Regions from separate parts of the Bacillus salitolerans genome, predicted to be linked through region 3. Evidence: predicted binding sites of a transcription regulator. Region 3 holds the regulator's gene; each other region holds the start of a gene.
The links. Region 3 encodes CtsR, which represses protease genes until heat stress. Its sites were predicted from a motif close to ATGGTCAATAAAGGTCAAACA; they were not measured.
Positions count from the first base shown of each region.

Region 1: ACFSCX_RS13140 (ATP-dependent Clp protease ATP-binding subunit) is a predicted target of CtsR. The motif match lies at 1,761-1,781, and genes of this name have one in related genera.
Region 2: clpP (ATP-dependent Clp endopeptidase proteolytic subunit ClpP) is a predicted target of CtsR. The motif match lies at 2,125-2,145, and genes of this name have one in related genera.
Region 4: clpB (ATP-dependent chaperone ClpB) is a predicted target of CtsR. The motif match lies at 1,460-1,480, and genes of this name have one in related genera.

Region 1 is NZ_JBHUEM010000020.1:301,409-304,597, forward strand. Features, by position in the region: gene ACFSCX_RS13140 (ATP-dependent Clp protease ATP-binding subunit) at 1-1,637, opposite strand, end outside; gene ACFSCX_RS13145 (GNAT family N-acetyltransferase) at 1,913-2,413, shown strand; gene ACFSCX_RS13150 (hypothetical protein) at 2,444-2,806, shown strand; gene ACFSCX_RS13155 (DNA topoisomerase III) at 2,990-3,189, shown strand, end outside.
Region 2 is NZ_JBHUEM010000054.1:236,056-239,244, forward strand. Features, by position in the region: gene ACFSCX_RS23170 (gluconeogenesis factor YvcK family protein) at 1-46, shown strand, start outside; gene whiA (DNA-binding protein WhiA) at 97-1,041, shown strand; gene ACFSCX_RS23180 (HPr family phosphocarrier protein) at 1,151-1,408, shown strand; gene clpP (ATP-dependent Clp endopeptidase proteolytic subunit ClpP) at 1,478-2,074, opposite strand; gene ACFSCX_RS23190 (hypothetical protein) at 2,939-3,189, shown strand, end outside.
Region 3 is NZ_JBHUEM010000041.1:894-4,082, forward strand. Features, by position in the region: gene ACFSCX_RS17140 (MgtC/SapB family protein) at 807-1,478, shown strand; gene ACFSCX_RS17145 (CtsR family transcriptional regulator) at 1,620-2,081, shown strand; gene ACFSCX_RS17150 (UvrB/UvrC motif-containing protein) at 2,111-2,659, shown strand; gene ACFSCX_RS17155 (protein arginine kinase) at 2,663-3,189, shown strand, end outside.
Region 4 is NZ_JBHUEM010000003.1:49,448-52,636, forward strand. Features, by position in the region: gene ACFSCX_RS01795 (metal-sulfur cluster assembly factor) at 1-78, shown strand, start outside; gene ACFSCX_RS01800 (undecaprenyl-diphosphate phosphatase) at 145-966, opposite strand; gene ACFSCX_RS01805 (YjzC family protein) at 1,196-1,375, shown strand; gene clpB (ATP-dependent chaperone ClpB) at 1,494-3,189, shown strand, end outside.

The DNA.
Region 1 (3,189 bases), on a different contig from region 3:
TCCATAATTTGAAGGAACATGTTCAAAACATCTGGATGTGCTTTTTCAACTTCATCCAATAGAAGGATAGAATAGGGATTCCTTCTTACTTTTTCTGTCAATTGACCTGCTTCTTCATGACCAACGTATCCAGGAGGAGAGCCAATAAGCTTTGAAACAGAGTGCTTCTCCATATATTCACTCATGTCTAAACGTATCATTGCATCCTTACTGCCAAATAGTTCAGCGGCAAGAGTTTTGGTTAACTCGGTTTTACCTGTTCCCGTTGGTCCAACAAAGAGGAAGGAGGCAGTCGGACGAGTTTTCGATTTTAGTCCTGCACGTCCGCGGCGAATTGCTTTGGCTACTTTCTCAACCGCTATTTCTTGTCCAATAATCTTTTCCATCAAACGCGCTTGAAGATCCTTTAATTTTGCTTGTTCACTTTCCTGAAGTTTCCTTACGGGAATACCTGTTTTTGATTCAATTATGGCTTGAATATGTTCGATTGTCACAATAGATTGATTACCTGTTGGTGTAGTTTCTAGCCTTTCTCTTAATTGATTCTCTTCATCTCGTAGCTTTGCGGCTGTTTCATAGTCCTCTTTTGTAGAAGCTTCAGTTTTTAGCTTCGTAATTTCATCCAGTCTCTGCTGAATTTTTCCTTTATCTGTTTCTACCTGATCCAGATTTAACTGAGATCCCGCTTCATCTAATAAATCGATCGCTTTGTCTGGTAAGTAGCGATCTTGTATATATCGATTTGATAGGGTTACACAAGCCTTTAAAACATCATTTGAATACTGAACATCATGATAGCTCTCATAAATGGGTCGGATTCCTTTTAAGATTTCAAATGCTTCATCGACAGTTGGTTCTTTTACAATAATCGGTTGAAAACGTCGTTCCAGTGCTGGATCCTTTTCAATTATTCTATACTCCTTTAATGTTGTAGCCCCGATAATCTGCATATCACCACGTGCTAGAGCAGGCTTAAGAATATTAGCAGCATCCATTGATCCTTCTGAAGTTGACCCAGCACCAACAACCATATGAAGTTCGTCAATAAACAATATAATATCATCTCGCTTTTGTAACTCCTCAACGAGTTGTTTCATATTTTCTTCAAATTGTCCTCTATAACTTGTTCCAGCCACAAGAGAATTTATATCAAGAGTATAGACTTGTTTATTTCTAAGTTTTTTAGGCACTGTTCCTTCTGTAATTTTCAGCGCAAAACCTTCAACAATCGCAGTTTTTCCAACACCAGCTTCTCCAATTAGAACGGGGTTATTTTTAGTTCGACGGTTCAATACTTCAATTAATCGTTCAACTTCTTTATCTCGGCCAATAACTAAATCAATTCGTCCTTGCTTTGCTTCGTTCGTTAAATTTTTACCATGCTGATCTAAAAAACCATTTTGTTTAATTCGTTGTTGATTTTGATTCATTTCTTGATGAGCCTGGCCAGGGCTAGGAGAGAAGAACTGTTTAAAAAAATCATCAATATTTGAAGAATGACTATTAAACTGTGCATTAAAAGGTTGTTTTACAAAAGCATAGCACTCAGTGCATAAGTGTAATTGCTTTCTTTGTTGATTAACTTGTACATTCATTTGAACAGTTGCTTGGTTCTGTTGACATTTTTGACACATCATCATGCTAAACCCTCCTAAATTTGATTCTTTGACTTTGACTAACTTTGACCTTATAAATAAAAAATAATAGATGGAAATCCATCCAAACGATTATGCTATCATTGATGATATTTGTCTATATTATATTTGACCTTTTTTGACTTTTCAAGTGGTTTGCTTTGAATTTGTTGAAGAGTAAAATTTCTATTAAAAGAAATACAGTTACTATTACTGGCGAATTTCTGAATTATGTTATATGTTGGAAATATCTATAATTTTTATAGGGAGATATATGTATGACCGTTATGAAACAAAGCAACAAAGGAATGATTATACTTGACATGTATAATCCAATCTATTTATCAACATTAGAAACCTTTTCACTCCCAGATGAACAAAGGCAGTTTACAGGGATGCCACTAGAAATGATTAAATTAGCAAAAGAAGATCATAGTCGAAATCCAATTGTGATTTTAAACCACAATAACCCAGTAGGTTTTTTTGTTCTTCAAAATGGTGCTAGAGTTGTGGAGTATACCGATAATCCAAATGCATTATTGTTAATTGCCTTTTCTATTAATGAAACAGAGCAAGGTAAAGGATTTGCAAAGGATGGACTTCAATTATTAGATAAGTTTGTAAAACAACACTTTCCAACTATTAATGAAATTGTTCTCGCCGTCAATATGAGGAACAATGCCGCTAGACAACTTTATGAGCGGGTAGGATTTATTGATAAAGGTATAAGGAAAATGGGTCAAATTGGAGAGCAAGCGATTCTATCCCTTCAATTGTAAGGTTAGCATTTTAGGAAGGGGGTATAAAACATGCCAATGGAACAAGAAACAATAACTCTACTTAAAGGTGGATTCTCGGTAGTAATGGTGATCTCTGTACTCATCACTGTTGTATTATGGTACAGGTTCCGGAAAGGTAGATTGACTTTGCATTTTGCCTTTATATTTACTCTCTTTCATTTTCTTACATTAAGTACGGCCATTCATTCAGCAATTCAAACGATATCATATGATTTTTTGATGGTTGAAGATGGAATGACCACTATACATCCTATGGCATCAGAGGAGATCTCTTTAAAACTTGGTGCTACTGGTGTAATATGGGGAACAAGTATGGTATGTTTACTTATTTCTATCATTTTGTTCTCACTATCATCAAAGGTTAAGTATTAAGGAAAGAAAAGCTATGTGCAATTATCCATTCCAATTGTATTACTTTAATCGTCTATACTTGAACAATAGTGTTGAAACGTCTATTCTAAAATAAGTAAAATCAAACTAAGCTACGATGAAGAGAGCTTAGTTTTTCTATTGATTCCACAAATCGTTTTATTGTATATAGAAAGGAATGCTTCGATGAATAAACAATTAGTATTAGCTGAGAAACCTTCAGTCGGCAGAGATCTCGCTAGAGTATTAGGATGTCATAAAAAAGGGAATGGATATTTTGAAGGAAGTCAATATATTGTAACATGGGCTCTAGGGCATCTTGTTACGTTGGCAGACCCAGAACGATATGAAGATAAATACAAATCCTGGAAATTAGAGGATCTTCC
Region 2 (3,189 bases), on a different contig from region 3:
TGCTTCACTACTATATAATTTGTTAACTCATCATGAAGCAATCTAAGACTTAAGGGTAGCGTGAGGATTGGTTCATTATGATAAGGGGGTGAAGAGTTGTCATTCGCATCAGAAACAAAGAAGGAATTGACAAATCTTCAAATAAAGGAATGCTGCAGTAAGTCTGAATTATCAGCTTTAATCCGTATGAATGGGTCGATCTCATTTTCAAATAGACAGCTTTCGTTAGATGTACAGACGGAAAATGCAGCGATTGCTAGAAGAATATATACACTTTTGAAAAAAAATTATGATGCACCGGTGGAGCTACTTGTACGTAAGAAAATGAGACTTAAGAAGAACAATGTATATATTGTTCGGCTCGTTAAAAATGCACGTATGATACTAGAAGACCTTCACATATTACGGGAGGGCTTTGAATTTATTAGAGATATTTCACCTACACTTGTAAAGAAGAAATGCTGTAAACGTTCTTATTTGCGAGGTGCTTTCTTAGCGGGGGGATCTGTTAACAATCCGGAAACCTCATCTTATCATTTAGAGGTCTTTTCATTATATAAAGAGCATAATGATTCATTATGTGAATTAATGAATTCATTTGACCTAAATAGTAAAACACTAGAACGAAAAAAAGGATATATCACATATTTGAAGGAAGCTGAAAAAATTACAGAATTTCTAAATATTGTAGGAGCGCATCAAGCCTTGCTTCGATTTGAAGATGTAAGAATTGTGCGTGATATGAGAAACTCTGTGAATCGTCTTGTAAACTGTGAAACAGCCAACTTAAATAAGACCATTGGTGCAGCCATTCGTCAAGTGGAAAACATAAAGTTTATCGATCGTACCATTGGATTGGAAATCTTACCCGATAAGCTCAGAGAAATTGCTCAGCTTAGGGTCACTTACCAAGATGTTACGCTGAAGGAGCTTGGAGAAATGGTTTCTGGAGGGACTGTTAGTAAGTCTGGTATTAACCATCGACTTCGGAAAATTGATGAAATTGCAGAGAAACTCCGAGCTGGAGAACCAATCTCTTAAAAAAGAGTTATGACATTACATGTTTATATAGGTAGTGGTCCACCCATTCTACGATTGTGATGCCATGAACTACGACATAATGAGGGGTAAAAAAAGAGGAGGAATTCATATGGTTGAGAAAAAGGTAGAAGTAAAATTAAAATCAGGATTGCAGGCAAGGCCAGCAGCAATGTTTGTACAAGAAGCAAATCGTTTTTCCGCTGATATTTTTTTAGAGAAAGATGGAAAGAAAGTAAATGCAAAAAGTATCATGGGACTTATGAGCCTCGCAGTAGGTAGTGGTTCAGAGGTTGTTTTATCGGCGGAAGGAAGCGACCAAGCTGAAGCTTTAGAAGCACTAGCAAAATTTGTGCAACAAGAAGTTTAATTAGATAGTTTCATTATAAGTAAGCAAAAAGGATGTCCTATCTAGTAGGACATCCTTTTTACTATGCTATTATTTCTTCGCAGATGGATCGTTTGTTAAGACTTGATCAATTAATCCATACTCTAATGCTTTTTCAGCCGTCATAAAGTTATCACGCTCTGTATCACGCTCAATCACTTCAAGCGGTTGACCAGTACGCTCTGACAAAATCTTGTTTAACTTGTCACGTAAGAATAGAATTCGTTTTGCAGCAATTTCTATTTCAGTCGCTTGCCCCTGTGCACCGCCAAGTGGTTGGTGAATCATCACTTCACTGTTCGGAAGAGCAAAACGTTTTCCTTTTTCACCAGCTGCAAGGAGGAATGCTCCCATGGAAGCAGCCATACCAATACAAATAGTTGAAACCTTTGGCTTAATAAATTGCATTGTATCGTAAATCGCCATACCTGCTGTGATCGAACCACCAGGTGAATTGATATATAGTGAAATATCTTTTTCTGGATCTTCTGCTGCTAAAAATAAAAGCTGAGAAACGATGGAGTTCGCTACTGTATCATCAATTGCTGAACCTAACATGATAATTCTGTCTTTTAATAGACGAGAATATATGTCGTAAGCTCTTTCCCCGCGATTCGTTTGTTCAATAACTGTTGGAATTAAGTGCATTGAAATTCCTCCCTTTAATAGATGTTCATTATGTACATATCATACAACTTATGGTCAATGAAGGTCAAACGATAGGCTTTTTACAGCCTATCTAAACCCATTAACCATCTAATAAAAAGTGTTACTTTATCACTATTCATCTAGGATACAGAACATACCTTTATATCCTGTATTAACGGATAATTAAAGCTCCACCTAGGTGGTGCATGTAATAAACCCAGCTATGTAAAGTACCACTTTATAGTTACATATTCATCATAACCAATCAAGGCCCTTTTCTAACCTATATGAGAAAAGAAATTTACGTTTGAGATTGAAAATACTTATCATAATACTTGAAAAGTTACTCAGCCCGAGGGATGTGAAATAAGTGACTAAAACTCATGGTCTTTATGCAAAATTAAGGGGAGTAACAAGCCAACCGATCGATAGAAACCGCATTATTTAAACGTTGTAAATCTTCATTAATTAGATGAAGCTTCCATTGAATTCAAACGTTGATATTTATGTTATGTATAGAAGTTTTCAGCAAGAGAATAGGCTAGTGACTTGTAATCCAGCTCCAGCACCCAGTCACTCGAGGTCTAATGTTCCTAAATGAGTAAAAGCGGAAAAGCACACTTTTTCTCATTTAGGGTTATTTTCTGCCTGAGGCTAAACGGGGTGCTTGCCTTTCGTTCTTTGTAATAATAGATGATATTCATGTAATCCGCAATTATCGTTGCTTTTAATTTCTGAATATACGCAACCTCTACGCCACTTGGTTTGTCTCCATATGCTTTATTCAACTTCCATGCAATATTTAAAAAAAATGGAGGTTTTTTTTTCCAAATATCGAATATAAAAAGGTATAGGAGGGAGATCATGAAGGACAATTCTATCGCAATTATTCTACGATTTATTGGTTTTCTTACAATCGTTCTAGGTATAATATTTTCGTTTGACTTAACTGACAATTTCGGAGGAAGTCTGGCTTTAATAACCGGATTCTACTCATTCATTTCCGGCATGTTATTTATAGGATTTGGTGAAGTTGTTCGAATATTACACGAAATGAATCAACGTAGTAAAGAACAGAACATGTTGCCAGTTGCAGAAACTACTACACAAACAGA
Region 3 (3,189 bases):
GCGAGGCAGAGGTAAGTAAAATCGAAGAAGAGGTAAGTAAAAAGGCAAACGAGGTAAGTAAAAGACAAAACAAGGAAAGTAAAGCGAGGCAGAGGTAAGTAAAATCGAAGAAGAGGTAAGTAAAAAGGTAAACGAGGTAAGTAAAAGACAAAACGAGGAAAGTAAAGCAAGCTAGAGGTAAGTAAAATCGAAGAAGAGGTAAGTAAAAAGGTAAACGAGGTAAGTAAAAGACAAAACGAGGAAAGTAAAGCGAGGCAGAGGTAAGTAAAATCGAAGAAGAAATAAGTATATGTCAAAGCGAGAAAAATTACCACACGAGGCAAGATAAGATATAAGCCGATGAAACAAAGAAAATCGGAAAACAAACCCAAGAAAAAGCTAAAAGAGATAAACACACCAATTAGGCAATGCAAAATTGTTTATAATATATGTCTATTAGCGTCAGCTAGGTATCACAACATGCTCTTACAATAACCTAATAGCATTGCCTTCGTACCTCAGTACATAAAAAGCAAAAAGGGAGTTAGACACTTATTCTAACTCCCTTTTTGCTTTTTATTTGTGTTTACGGGCACTAAATACTAATTTGGTTTTGTTTGATTTCGTACGTGTATGCTTACTCCATCGGTGGGATTAAGTAAATTATTTCTATCTACGAACTTCTTTGATTGACTCGGGAACTCCCTTATTTATCACATTTACAAATGATTGTGTGTCATCCTTCTAATCAAAAGTCGCCATTGTCATATTCTGTCCCACCCAACAATAAGATATAAGATACAGATTTTTCAGGGGGGACAGAAGGAATGTCGGTACTAATTGATCAGGAGCTTCCAATCATTATGGGGCGGTTATTATTAGCAGTCCTGTTATCAGGGCTAATTGGAATAGAACGGGAAGTAAATCAGCACCCAGCGGGGTTTAGAACTCATCTTCTAGTAGGCGTTGGTTCCTGCTTAATGATGATTCTTTCTTTATATGGATTTGAGCCATTTATACATAATGAAAATATTCGATTTGATCCAGCTAGAATTCCCTCCTATGTGATAAGTGGCATTGGATTTTTAGGAGCAGGGACGATTCTAGTTAAGGATTCGACAGTTAGAGGATTAACAACTGCGGCATCGATTTGGGTCGTAGCCGGGTTAGGACTAATCATCGGGGCAGGACTATATTCTGTTTCTATCTTAACTACTGTCATCATTTTAATCATCCTTATCACCCTTAATAAATTCGAAAGTTTGTTCCTGAAAAAAAGGAAGAATGAAAAGTTTGAACTTGTGGTTTACGGAAAGAAATCATTAGTAGAAGTGATTCATCTAGTTAACAGGTATGAGGGAAATATCAATAGTATTGTATCGTTATCTGAGCAAAAGACAGGCATAAAGTTAATCTTTACCATGAAGTATCGTTATCAGGCTGAAGTACTAGAGGAGTTGTTTCTAATAGAAGGGGTACAAAATTTTACGAATTCATAATGTTTTCATCATGTTTCCTCCTAATTTTGGCTAGGATAGATGTAGGTTGAAAAGTGCTTGATAGTTGAAAAAAGTTTTCAGGGCATTATATAATTGATTATAAAGTCAAATATAGTCAAAGTCAGAAGGGTGGTAGGATGAGTGAGAAATATATCCGACCTAATAGAACAATACTTGAAGCAAGTATTGAATGTTAGTAATCGGGATGCTATTGAGATTAAACGTAGTGAGATAGCAGATAAATTTCAATGTGTTCCTTCTCAAATTAATTATGTTATTAATACCCGTTTTACTTTAGAAAGAGGATATATCGTAGAAAGTAAACGAGGTGGTGGAGGTTATATTCGGATTGTCAAAGTTAAATCTCATGACCGATTACATCTGATTGACCAAATACTTGCCCTGATAGACAACGAAATATCACAGTCAAATTCTGAAGATATAATTATTAGGTTAGTGGAAGAAGAGATTATTTCTAAACGAGAAGCGAAGATAATGTTAAGTGTCATGGACCGATCTGTTTTATTTATGAGCCTTCCAGAAAGGGATGAGCTACGTTCTCGTTTATTAAAATCAATGTTAAGTACGTTAAAGTATAACTAAGTAGATTCTATTTGGGAGAGGTGATAAAAATGATTTGTCAGGAATGTCAGCAAAGGCCCGCGACACTCCATTTTACAAAGATATTAAACGGAGAAAAGACAGAAATTCACATCTGTGATCATTGCGCCAAGGAGAATGGTGAATTATCAATGTTCTCAGGTGGTTCAGGATTTTCTTTTAACCACTTACTCGCAGGGCTGTTAAACATGGAACAATCCTTAAAGGATAAAGCGCCAAGTACATTTCCGAAAAACGAAGTCATACATTGTGATAGGTGTCAATTAACATTTCAACAATTTGTGAAGTCTGGCAGATTTGGCTGCGGCAATTGCTACCGAGCATTTCAAGATCAATTAGATCCTGTTTTAAGACGCTTGCATAGTGGTAATACAACTCATGCAGGGAAAATCCCGAGACGAATCGGTGGAAGTATTCACGTTAAGCAACAAATTAAACAACTGAGAAGCGAATTAAATGAGTTGATTACTAAGGAAGAGTTTGAATCTGCTGCTCGGGTAAGGGATCAAATTAGAGAATTAGAAAATACGTTAAGTGCTAATAGAGAGGGGGAGAAATAGCCCATGTCGCTTGAGCGCTTTATTGAACAAGCTATTAGCCCTTGGATGAGTCAAGAGGGACCTGATTCAGATATAGTACTTAGTAGCAGAATCCGTCTTGCCAGAAATATTTCTGTTTATCAGTTTCCAACAGTGGCTAATAATGAAGAGTGTAAAGAAATAATCCAATTGTTTGAACACCGATTTGAAAGTCAGTCGTTTGACCCAGTTGGAAATTTTGAATTATTAAAGATGAGTGAACTTCAACCAATTGAAAAACGAGTATTGGTAGAGAAACACCTCATTAGTCCTCACTTGGCTGAAGAAGCAAACTTTGGAGCTTGTTTGTTATCAGAGAATGAGGAAGTTAGTATTATGATTAATGAAGAAGATCATATAAGAATTCAGTGTTTATATCCAGGTTTTCAGTTAAGTGAAGCTTTACACGTAGCCAATGAACTAGATGATTGGATTGAAGACTCGATTGATTATGCATTTGACGAAAAACGTGGATATTTAACGAGTTGTCCTACCAATGTAGGTACTGGTTT
Region 4 (3,189 bases), on a different contig from region 3:
AATATCGTCTGGAGTCCACCATGGTCAAAGGATAAAATGTCAAGATATGCGAAAATTGCCTTAGGGATTGCAGATTAAAAATAAATGAAGAGTGAGGTTAAACCTCACTCTTCATCTTTGTATCGAAACCTGAATTAACCGTCTTTAAGCAAATAAAATGACCGCTCCGCCCACAATAAAGCAATAAATAGCGAAATAAAGTAGGTTACCACGAGCCATTATTCCCATAAACCATTTTAAAGAAAAATAGGATGCAATTAAAGAGCCACTAAATGCTAGTAAATAGGGCATCCAAAGGGTAGAGATTTGTGGGTCATTGATTATATCTGAAGCACTTAACAGCATGGTTCCAGCACTTACTGGAATAAAAAGAAGGAACGAAAACCGTAAAGCTGTTTCTTGTCTCATCCCTAGTCCCATTGCTGCAACAATGGTTGCCCCAGAACGTGAGATTCCGGGAATTAGTGCAATTGCTTGAGCAATACCAATAATAACGGAATCCTTTAATGTTAATTCAGCATCATTTTTCTTACCTCTTAAGTTACGAATTAAAAACAATGCGATTCCTGTAATAACAAGAGTATATCCTAGAACATTTATGCTTTTTAACTTTTCACTAATAAAATCCTCGAATAGTAAGCCAATGACAGCAGCAGGAATGGTTGCGATGAGCAAATAAATGATAAACATAAAATCGGACTTTGCTTCAGGCTTTCTGGTTGTAACGAAACGAAATCCGTTTTCCATCAGCCTAAGTAAATCAAAGCGATAAATTATCAGTACCGCTAAAAGAGAGGCAAAGTTAACTAATACCTCAAAGCTCATCCCCTCAATTTCTAAACCAAGAAAATATTGAGCCATAACGAGATGTCCACTTGATGATATTGGGATTGGTTCAGTAAACCCTTGAAAAACACCTAAAAATAAATACTTAATGAGTAAAATAAACTTATCTGCTAATTCCATTTACATCCTCCGGACAATTTTTTTTACATGTTTCATTAAACACTATTTTGTCGAGATTTTAAAGAAAAACATTCATGTAGAAACTTGTACGTTTCATTTTCATATTTATGAATTGTCCTGTTGATATATGTTTAACACCCAAAAAATGTAAGGTCCCGGCTTTCGAAATAAAACCGTAAAACGCGGGTAAAATATTGTTGCAACCCAATATATAAAAGGAGGGTGCACGATGGGACAAAATCGTCAATTTATGCCAGGTCAAAAAGCTCCAAATAACGGAACATACATTGAAATTGGTGAAACTGGAAGTAATGTTATGAATCCGAAGATGATTCGGTTAAAAGCGGGAGAACCGTTCCCAGAAACGTCTAATCATAATCGGAAATGGAGCTACACAAGGAAACCTTAAGTAAAAGTACATCAAGCCACCCCAGCAATGGGGGGCTTTTTCAAATAGTTGGTAAGTTTCACAATTTATATTATAATGAACCTAAAGGTCAAAATAGGTCAAAAAAGGGAGTGATGATATGGATCTTACTAATATCACAGATAGCCTTCGAGAATCTTTAGAAGAAGCTCAAAAATTAGCTATATCATTTTCACACCCAGAAATCGATGCTGCTCACTTATTGAAAGCACTTGCTCTGAAAGAGGGTGGACTGACTCAATTGATTCTTACACGGATGTCTATCCAAATAGAAGATTTTCACGAGGAATTATCTAAAGTCCTAACGAATAAACCGTCTGTTTCTTATTCAGACTCTGAAGCAGGTAAGGTTTACATATCAAATAATCTCAAACGCGTATTTAAAAAAGCAGTAGATATTCAAATGCAGTTTGAGGATGATTATCTTTCGGTTGAACACATCTTACTGGCACTTAGTCATCAGGAATTCGATAACGAGATGCGTAGTATATTTACGAAGTTAAACTTACATCAACATCAATTACAACTTGTGATTGATGATATTCGAGGTGATCAAAAGGTGACAAGTACAAATCCAGAGACAACATATGAAGCATTAAAAAAATATGGTCGTGATTTAGTAGCTGAAGTGAAAACTGGCAAGTTAGATCCTGTAATTGGTCGAGATCAAGAAATTCGCCGAGTGATTCGAATCCTATCCCGAAAGACAAAAAATAATCCGGTCTTAATTGGTGAGCCTGGTGTTGGAAAAACGGCAATAGTCGAGGGGCTTGCACAAAGAATCGTTAGAAAAGATGTACCGGAAGGGTTAAAAGATAAAACCATCTTCTCCTTAGATATGAGCTCCTTAATTGCAGGAGCAAAATTTAGAGGAGAATTTGAAGAAAGATTAAAGGCCGTTCTAAATGAAGTGAAAAAAAGTGAAGGGCGAATCCTCCTGTTTATCGACGAGCTTCACACAATTGTTGGTGCAGGAAAAACCGATGGAGCACTCGATGCAGGCAATATGCTAAAACCAATGCTCGCACGAGGAGAATTACACTGCATCGGAGCAACAACGCTAGATGAGTATAGAAAATATATTGAGAAGGATCCTGCCTTAGAACGCAGATTTCAACAAGTACAAGTTACAGAACCTACTGTTGAAGATACCATTTCGATATTGAGAGGCTTGAAAGAAAGATTTGAAATCCATCATGGTGTTAATATTCATGACAAGGCGATTGTCTCGGCAGCAACCCTTTCAAATCGTTATATAACGGAACGATTCTTACCAGATAAAGCCATTGATTTAATTGATGAGGCTTGTGCAACGATTCGAACAGAAATTGATTCCATGCCAAGTGAAATTGATGAAGTCCTGAGAAAAGTGATGCAACTCGAGATTGAAGAGGCTGCATTAAGCAATGAAACCGATGAAACAAGTGTAGAAAGAAGAGAACATATTCTAGAAGAACTTAAGGTACTTAAAGGAAAAGCTCAGAATATGAAAGATCAATGGCAAAAGGAAAAGGCTTCCATTCAAGAAGTTCAGCACGTAAGAGAGGCTCTTGATAAAGCAAGAAGAGAACTAGAGGATGCTGAAAATGACTATGATCTTAACCGTGCTGCAGAACTACGTCATGGGAGAATTCCGAGCTTAGAAAAAGAATTAAAACATCTTGAGGATAAATCTGCCGAGCAAAAAAAGAACCATCAGCTATTACGAGAACAGGTGACAGAGGAAGAAATTGCAGCGATAGTTTCAAAGTGGACCGGGATTCCTTTAACAAAGCTAGTTGAGACAGAAAGAGAAA